Regions from separate parts of the Candidatus Corynebacterium faecigallinarum genome, predicted to be linked through region 1. Evidence: predicted binding sites of a transcription regulator. Region 1 holds the regulator's gene; the other holds the start of a gene.
What was found. The regulator LexA, encoded in region 1, represses DNA repair genes until DNA is damaged. The targets are predictions, from matches to a motif close to CGAACANNTGTTCG.
Positions count from the first base shown of each region.

Region 2: ACTXPP_RS08505 (SAV_6107 family HEPN domain-containing protein) is a predicted target of LexA. The motif match lies at 2,201-2,214, and genes of this name have one in related genera.

Region 1 covers NZ_JBQQOC010000001.1:184,613-189,031, forward strand. Annotated here, with positions in the region: gene hrpA (ATP-dependent RNA helicase HrpA) at 1-131, shown strand, start outside; gene nrdR (transcriptional regulator NrdR) at 124-651, opposite strand; gene lexA (transcriptional repressor LexA) at 1,534-2,325, shown strand; gene ptsP (phosphoenolpyruvate--protein phosphotransferase) at 2,345-4,051, opposite strand; gene ACTXPP_RS00845 (DeoR/GlpR family DNA-binding transcription regulator) at 4,215-4,419, shown strand, end outside.
Region 2 covers NZ_JBQQOC010000013.1:45,109-49,527, reverse strand. Annotated here, with positions in the region: gene ACTXPP_RS08520 (polyprenyl synthetase family protein) at 1-381, opposite strand, end outside; gene ACTXPP_RS08515 (methylenetetrahydrofolate reductase) at 571-1,524, shown strand; gene ACTXPP_RS08510 (GNAT family N-acetyltransferase) at 1,550-2,149, opposite strand; gene ACTXPP_RS08505 (SAV_6107 family HEPN domain-containing protein) at 2,289-2,765, shown strand; gene ACTXPP_RS08500 (DUF3040 domain-containing protein) at 2,903-3,295, shown strand; gene mraZ (division/cell wall cluster transcriptional repressor MraZ) at 3,829-4,260, shown strand.

The DNA of each region.
Region 1 (4,419 bases):
CGACGCCCCAGATCAAGGAGGTCGAGTGGTTGGTCGAGGAAGTCCGGGTGTCACTGTTCGCGCAGCACCTGGGGACCTCGCGTCCGGCCAGTGTGACCCGGGTGCGCAAAGCCCTCGACAAGATCAGGTGAGGTTGACGCCGTGCTCTTCGCTGGCCCGGTGGACCGGGTCTGACGGGTCTACCGGGTCGGTCGAATCGGCGGAATCCGAGGCCTTCCGTAGCATGGCGATCTCGCGCTCGAAATCTTCGGTGGATTTGAAGGACTTGTAGACCGAGGCGAAACGCAGGTAGGCCACGACGTTCAGTTTGCGCAGCGGTTCCAGGATCGCCAGGCCGATATCATCGGCGGCGACCTGCGAACCGTGTCGAGCACGGATCGACTGCTCAACGTCGTGGGCCAGCACCTTCAAGTCATCCTCTGACACACCGAGCCCCTGGCAGGCTCGACCGACACCACGGATGACTTTGTCGCGCCGGAACTCCTCGGTGACACCGTTGCGTTTGGTGACCAGCAGCACCGAACGCTCCACAGTGGTGAACCTGTTCTTGCAGTTCGTGCATTCACGGCGGCGGCGAATCGCGGACCCGGACTCCACGGTGCGGGAATCGACGACTCGTGACACATCGGAGCGGCAGGCGGGGCAGAGCACGGTGGTGCTCCCTTCGTGACAGGTTGGCGGATCGCTTCGTTGTTCACGATCCTACCGCTACCCCACCGAGCACACCCCCGGAGGTCATGAGCCCTGGGAGAGCTGACAGTGTCATGCCATAGCGGGCGTGGGAGAGGTCAGCGTGCCGAAGTATCCGTGGACACCGGGGCGACATCCACCGCCTGGCCACCGTGCGTAGCGCGGTCGCTGCTTCCTGCATCGATTCCGGCGACCGCCGCAGGATGATGGTCCACAGCTGGCTCGGGCTCCGAACCCGCGATGATCACCGGACCCGCACCAAGCAGCGCAGCGAAAGTGACGAGTGCGAGCAAACACACACCCGGCGATTCCGCCACCAGGTTCATTCGACGGCGAATCCTGGCCCATCGGCTCGCAACATCGAACGGGCGTTCCACACCGGAGGCGATCCGACGTCGACGTTCGCGGTCAGCTACGGTAGGCGTATGCACCGCACCACTGCCCCAGGTGTTCGAAAACGGGGCGGCAGAAGCTGACCGCACCGAATCCTGACCGGCCCAATCGGGGCGCCGGTACACGGGACGATCAGCGACTACAGTGTAGCGAGTGGTGTTGACTACAGCCATGACGACCTCTTTCTCCTGGACTGGCGCCGACCTTCGGACACCGTGGCAACCCCATGAGACCACCGGGGTCGGACACGAACACCGGGACACCGCCTCAATTTCGCCCGCATGTTCGAGAACCTTCGTTCGTTCGAAAATCTAGCACGCGCGTTCGAACGTGTCCAGCCTTATCGAGAATCTTTCGAACACAATGATGAAACATGTCCACCACCTGATGTATGGTCGAGCTAACGACCAGTTCAGCGGGTCGGCAACCAACGTCAGGGAGTGGGTCACAATGACAGAGAATCAGCAGATCCCGGCGGATTCCGCGGGCAGCACGCCAGCGGATTCCGCAGGCAGCACAACGGGGACACGGCGCCGGTCGGGGTCGCGTGCGACCAACGCCACCGATTCGAAGGGCCGCGAAAAGCTCTCGGAACGTCAGCGACGGATCATGGACGTGATCAAGGACGCCACCCGCTTCCGCGGTTACCCGCCGAGCATCCGGGAGATCTGCGATGCCGTCGGGCTGAACTCCACGTCCTCGGTCTCCTACCACCTGCGCGAGCTGGAGCGGAAGGGCTACCTGCGCCGCGAGGACAACAAGCCGCGGGCTGTCGACATCCGGGATTTCGAGGAAGACACCTCATCGCGTCCGGGGCCGAAGCCGGCAACGGCCCCCGCCCCCACGACTGCCCCCGAGGGCATGCCCTCGCCGTCCTTCGTCCCCGTCGTCGGTCAGATCGCCGCAGGCTCACCGATCCTCGCCGAGGAGCACGTCGAGGCGCACTTCCCGCTGCCCCAGGAACTGGTCGGCGGCGGCGAACTCTTTCTGCTGCAGGTGGTCGGCGAGTCGATGCGCGATGCCGGCATCTTCAACGGCGACTGGGTCGTGGTGCGGTCCCAGAAGGTCGCCGAGCTCGGCGAATTCGTCGCCGCCATGATCGACGGGGAGGCCACGGTCAAGGAGTTCCAGCAGGACGACAGCGGAACCTGGCTGATCCCCCACAATGAGCTCTTCGAGCCCATCCGGGGAGACAACGCCGACATCCTCGGCCGTGTCGTGGCGGTCCTCCGCAAGATCTGACCGGTTGCTCCCGGGCGGGTCAGCGTCCGATCACTGCCGCAGCCGCGATGCGGGCTTCCTCAGCCCCTTCAGCGTCCAACGCTGCGGCGGCCATCTCCCGGCAGGTCACGAAATCAACCTCGCCCAGCTGTGCGCCCACCGCCGCCAACGCCGGGGTCGCCGCCGACAACGAGGTGACGCCGAGCCCTGCGAGCACACAGGCCAGCAACGGGTCGGCGGCCGCCTCACCACAGACTCCCACCGCGGTCTTCGTCACCGCGCCTGCACGACAGGTGGTGTGCACCAGGTGGAGCACCGCCGGCTGCCAGGGATCGGTGAGATACGCCAGCGAGGACGACAACCGGTCCGCCGCCATCGTGTACTGGGTCAGGTCGTTCGTGCCGATCGACACAAAGTCCAGGTGGGACATGATCTTCTCGGCCATCATCGCCGCCGCCGGCACCTCGATCATCGCCCCGGCGGTCAATCCCCGACTGTGGCACAGCTCAGCGAACCAACGGGCCTCCTGCACTGTGGCCACCATGGGTGCCATCACCCAGGTCTGCCCCCCACGCTCCGCCCTTCCGGTGCTCTCCACCGACAGAGCGATCCCGTCAAGCTGGCGCTCCAGCAACGCCTTGTTCCCCCGGGCGATACGCAGACCACGTACTCCCAGAGCCGGGTTCTCCTCGTCCTCGGCATCCACGTACGGCACCGGCTTGTCGGAGCCGGCATCCAACGTACGGATGACCACCTTGCCCTCAGGGAACGCCGACAACACCGAGGCATAGCGCTCTGCCTGCTGCTCCACACTCGGTTCGGCGGTCTCACTGAGGAAACTCAGCTCGGTGCGGAACAACCCGATGCCCTCGGCGACCGACTCCGCAGCCTGCATGGCGGTGTCGCCGTCCTGCACATTCGCCAGCAACTGCACCCGGTGACCGTCCGAGGTCTGCGCCGGACCACTCCAGCCCCGGACCTTCTCCGCCAACGCCGCCGCCTCAGCGACCCGACGCTCGACATCCTCGGCCGGCACGCCGGTCTCAATTGTTCCGGCAGCAGCATCCACCAGCACCTCGGTCCCGTTGGTGATGTCCGCCAGCCCCTTACCGACGGCGACAACGCACGGAATGTCCAGTTGTCGGGCGATGATCGCGGTGTGGCTGGTGGCCCCACCTTTCTCCGTGATCACGGCGACGATCAACTCGGGGTCGAGGGTGGCGGTGTCCGCTGGCGCGAGGTCGTCGGCACACAGGACATGTGGGGTGGTGACCTCCGGGATTCCCGGCTCCGGTTCGCCCCGGAGTTCGGCGATCACCCGATCGCGGACGTCCTTCAGGTCGGTCACCCGCTCGGCCATCACACCCCCGGCCTTGAGGAAGAGGTCCACGAAATCATCCGTGGCCTGACGCACCGCGTACTGGTTGGTCTGCCCGGCGTTGATCGCCTTCTTGACCTTCTTCGCCCACGCGCGGTCCCGGGCGATGGCCACCGTCGCCTCGAGGACCTGGCGGGCGTGCCCCTCCACCGTCTCCGCGCGTGCGCTGAGCCGACCGGCGACGGTGTCGACCGCCGCAGTGAAAGCCTCGAACTCGGCCTCACGCTGGTCCTCGACGACCGTTGCATCCGCCTCCGGAAGCTCGGGACGCTCGGTCGCCCACGTCACCGGCGCATAGACGGTGCCGGTCACAACGGACTTCCCCGTGAGAATCCGGACGCCGGAGGTGCCTTCTGCCGTATCTGCCATGGTGTCGAATCTCCCGCCATCGATCGGTGCAAAACTGTGCTGCAGACCACGTTACCCGGTTCGCGACGAGGACCGCCGGGCCCTACCCCGGGGTTGAAACCCCACCCCCGTTGTCCTACCGGCCTACGGACCGCGGACCTCCCCTGCCCCTAGACTGAAAGCCATGTACTCAGAGGAACGTCGACGGCAGATCGCCTCGCTGACCGCCGTGAACGGTCGGGTGACTGTTGCCGAACTCGCCGAACGCTTCAACGTCACCCCCGAGACGATCCGTCGTGACCTCACTGTGCTGGACAACGACGGGGCGCTACACCGGGTCCACGGCGGCGCGGTGCCGACGAACACCTACCAGACCACCGAGACCCCGA
Region 2 (4,419 bases), on a different contig from region 1:
CCGGTGCACGGTCGGACGGCCACGCCGGGTGTCGGAATGGTCGATGATGTCGTCGTGCACCAGGGCGCAGGCCTGGATGAACTCCAGGGAACTGATCGCGTCCAGGACCTGGTCGGCCCCGTCCCCTGTGCCCCCGGTCGCCGGGGCGCCGGACTCCAGTACCGCCCGGACCCCTGCCCAGGCGAAGAGGGGACGTACCCTCTTGCCGCCCTGCATGAACCCGGCCAGGTCGGCGATGCCGTGTGCCACCACCGGATCGATACCGTCGTAGTCGGCAGCCTGCCGGGTCAGGAACGCCGTGAGCCGGGTATCGACGGCACCGGGAACCTCGGTCAGCGGACTGTCGAAGGACCAGGTCGGCGGTAGGGGGGAGTCGGCCATGAAGCACGTGCCTTTCATGTCGGCGGTGGGGGTCGGTACCTCGCGGTATCCCTCCATAGTAGGGGGTCGTGTGTTGTCCGACGGGCAGGTGCTCAGCGGTGGCGGGGCATTCCCCTAGGATTGGGTGCCATGGCCACTGAAGACTACTGGAGCTCGCACCGAGACACCCCGCAGCCTGCCGCGCCGAGCATGCAGGTCGCGGTGGCGGACACCCTGACATTCGGGACGCCCGGGCGCGTGCCGTTCTCCGTCGAGTTCATGCCCCCACGCGACGACGACGCCGAGGCACGGCTGTGGTCGGCGGCGGAGGCATTCCACGACCTGGGTGCCAGCTTCGTCTCGGTGACGTACGGGGCCGGCGGGTCCAGCCGGGAGCGTACCGAACGTGTCGCCGCCCGCTTGGCGGTCAAGCCGTTGACCACGCTGCTCCACCTCACCCTGGTGGACCACACCGAGGAGGAGCTCCGTGGAATCCTGCGTGAGTTCGCCGCACTGGGGCTGACGAACCTGCTGGCGCTGCGTGGCGATCCTCCGGGCGACCCGATGGGCGACTGGAGCCCGGTCGAGGGAGGCCTGAACTACGCAGTTGACCTCATCGAACTGGCGCGCTCCATGCCGGAATGCGCCGATTTCGACTACGGCGTGGCCTCCTTCCCGGAGGGTCACTACCGGGCACCGGACCTGGAGGCGGACACGCGCTACACCCTGGACAAGCTGCGCGCCGGGGCGAGTTACTCGATCACCCAGATGTTCTTCGACGTCGACCACTACCTCCGACTTCGTGACCGGCTCGCCAAGGCGGATCCGGAGCACGGTGCGAAACCGGTCATTCCCGGGCTGATGCCGATCACGTCGTTGCGGTCGGTGCGCCGTCAGCTGGAGCTGTCGGGGGCGTCGCTGCCGTCGAACCTGCAGGAGCTGTTCACCAGGGTGGCGGACGGTGACGAGAAGAAGAATGCGTCGGCCATCCGTGAGGTCGGTATCGAGGTGACCACGGCGATGGCCGAGCGGCTCATCGCCGAAGGCGCACCGGACCTGCACTTCATGACCATGAACAACGTTCGTGCGACCCAGGAGGTGCTGCACAACCTGGGGATGGCTCCGGCATGGGGGCCGGAGTTCGGTCACGACATGGTGCGCTAGTCGGGGTGCAACGGGTCGGGGCCCCTCAACTGCGGTCCAAGGCCAGCACCCCGAAGGGGCGGGGGTCGGTCCCGAACCGGAAGTTCCGCAGGACGTCGTGGAAGCCGGTCGCCCGGTAGAGCGTCCACGCGGCATTGTCCTCGTCGGGGACCTCGGGGGTCGACAACAGGGCCTGGCTGCTGGACAGCTGGTCCAGCAGGCAGACCAGGAGACGGCGTCCCACCCTGTGTCCCTGGTGCCCGGGACGCACGTGGACCTCGGAGACTTCGTCGTAGTTGCTCAGGGTGCGGGAGGCGTCGTCGGGGGAGAGGCCACTGCTCCGGAGACCGCGGTGGACCTCCCGGTACCACCAGGTCGTGTCGTCGCCGGGGTAGCCGAAGGCGACACCGAGGGCGGTCTGGGACCGGTCGGACGGGTTGGCGGTGGTGCCGGCGGGGTGTTCCAGGGCCACGGCGCAGGCGAAACCGGGGCGCTGGGAGCAGCTGGTCCACAGCATGCGCCGCTGGAGGTGGGCGCTGCGCGGGTAGCCCATGGCATCCAGGTGGATGTCGACGAGCTCGTCCACCCGCGTCCGGAAGTCGGTTGCGGAGAGGACGAGCACGGAGATGGTGAGTTCGTCGGGCACGTGTCCATCCTGCCAAACGAGTGGTGCATGAGGAAGCATACACCAGTATCTAGAACATGTGTTCGACATAGTGAATCGGGGGATTCTCCTGTCTGGCGGGGGTCGTATCGTCTCCGGTATCCGAGAAAAGGAGCAGACCATGAACGACACGAACACTGGGGCAGGAACCGGTGCTGCGGGCATCGGTGTCGGGGTGTCGTCGGCACGGGTGGCCAGGCTGACGCGGGCGCATCGGGGAGGGGCGGCGCTGCCGGAGACTTTCGTGATCGAGGCTGAGCGACTGCTGGAGCGTAGTCGCTGGGAGCCGGAGCTCGACGGGGAGCTGACCTGGGCATACCGTGGTGCGCTGCGAGCGGCCGGTGCGATCATCCAACACGCGCGCAAGAAGCGTCGCCGACTGCCGGCCGGTAGTGCGTGGTCGCGGGTGCGGGTGCTCTCCGATGACTTCGGTGACTGGTGCGATGTCTTCGAGCGTCATGCCCGCTTCGTCGCCCGGGTTGAGATGGGTCTCGAGGCCGGGCTCACCCGGGAGGTGGTGACCGAGGTTTACCAGGATGCCTGCGAGTTTCTCGATGAGGTGCGCGGGGCGGTCGGATACCTCCCGGAGGTGGCATGAGGTAGTGCGTAACGCACTGGGGTAGGCTTGTGGGCAGTACGGGAACTTTTTCGCGAGACTGTGCGTTGACACTGATGACACACCTTGACGGATGAGCCGTCAACTTCAGACACCCGATATTTCAGGGGAGGACGACCGTGGCCCTTTCAGAACAGGAACGGCGCATGCTGCAGGAGATCGAGCAGGCGCTGATCGCCGAGGACCCGAGCCTTGCCAAGCAGGCCTCGGGCTCCGGCGGCGGCCAGGGGGGCGGAGGGGTGACCGTGGGAATCCGTTCCGTGGCTGTCCTGTTGCTCGGCCTGTGCGTCCTCATTGCCGGAATCGCACTGTCGCAGAACAGCCTGTGGTTTGTCGCGATGGCCGCCGTCGGCTTCTTCATCATGTTCGGCGGGGGACTGCTGGCGTTCCGCTCCGGTTCGTCCACGTCGTCCTCCTCGCGGAAGAACTCCACCGAGTCCGGGCGCAAGGATGGCGGCGACGGGGGCGTGGCTGACCGGATGGAAGACAGTTTCCGGAAGCGCTTCGAGTGAGCCTCCCTCACTGACTGACTCATCGTCACTCCCCACAGCGGGCCACGGGTACATCCCGTGGCCCGCTGTTTGCGTGTGTGGGCCATGGTCGCCCTGCATCTCCCACTTTGCCCCACTGGCGATTCGGTCTCCCGGTGGGGACTCTGGGCATGTGCTGGGGAGAAAGCATGATGACCTGGGACGGGATGGTGATGTAGCGGTCGGGTGACACTGGGGGCGTGTGGGGGGATTGGGCCTCTTTTGGGGCGTCCCGGGGTCCTGGGAGGAGATTCTTCCCCACTTTCTCCCCACCGTGCCCCACCGGAATATCGTCGACTATTACTGCAGTTCATGACCGGTTTTATCGATGCCGGATCAGTGAGTCGCGCGAAAGAACCTTAATTTCCCGGGCCTGGTGGGTAGTCAGGTGGAGGATAGTGGGGTACTGTGGGGCACACTGGGTCGATATGGGGCCCAGGGGATAACTTCACAGAGACTGCACACGGCAACACAGACACCTGACGAGGACCGGGCAGCCGGGGAAGGGAGCCGACATGTTCTTCGGTACCTTCACCCCGAAGCTCGACGACAAGGGTCGGCTGACCCTGCCGGCGAAGTTCCGGGACCAGCTGGGCGAGGGACTCGTCGTCGTCAACGGCCAGGACCACAGCCTTGCCGTCCACACCCGGGCAGAGTTCCAGGTGCGGGCAGCGAAGGCCGCGGCCGCCTCACGGTCCAACCCCCGAGCCCGTGCTTATGTCCGCAATCTCGCGGCGAGCGCGGACGAGCAGGAGCTGGACAAGCAGGGCCGGATCACCCTCTCGGCCGCCCACCGTGACTACGCCGGACTCGACAAGGAGTGCGTGGTCATCGGATCGGTGGACTTCATCGAGATCTGGGATGCGGCCGCCTGGCGGCGCTACCTCGACGACCACGAAGGTGACTTCGCCGACGGTGACGACGACTCCCTCGCCGGAATCCTCTGACGCCACCCCCCGACACTGTCCCGACAACGACTGTGTCGCCGTGTGCCACCCGCGACGCCGGCGGGACTGTGTGCCGGCCCTCATCTGCGCGGACGACCGGAATTTGATGTACTTCCCCGACATCAAACCCGACCCGTGCAGGTGAGGCCCCGTTCACAG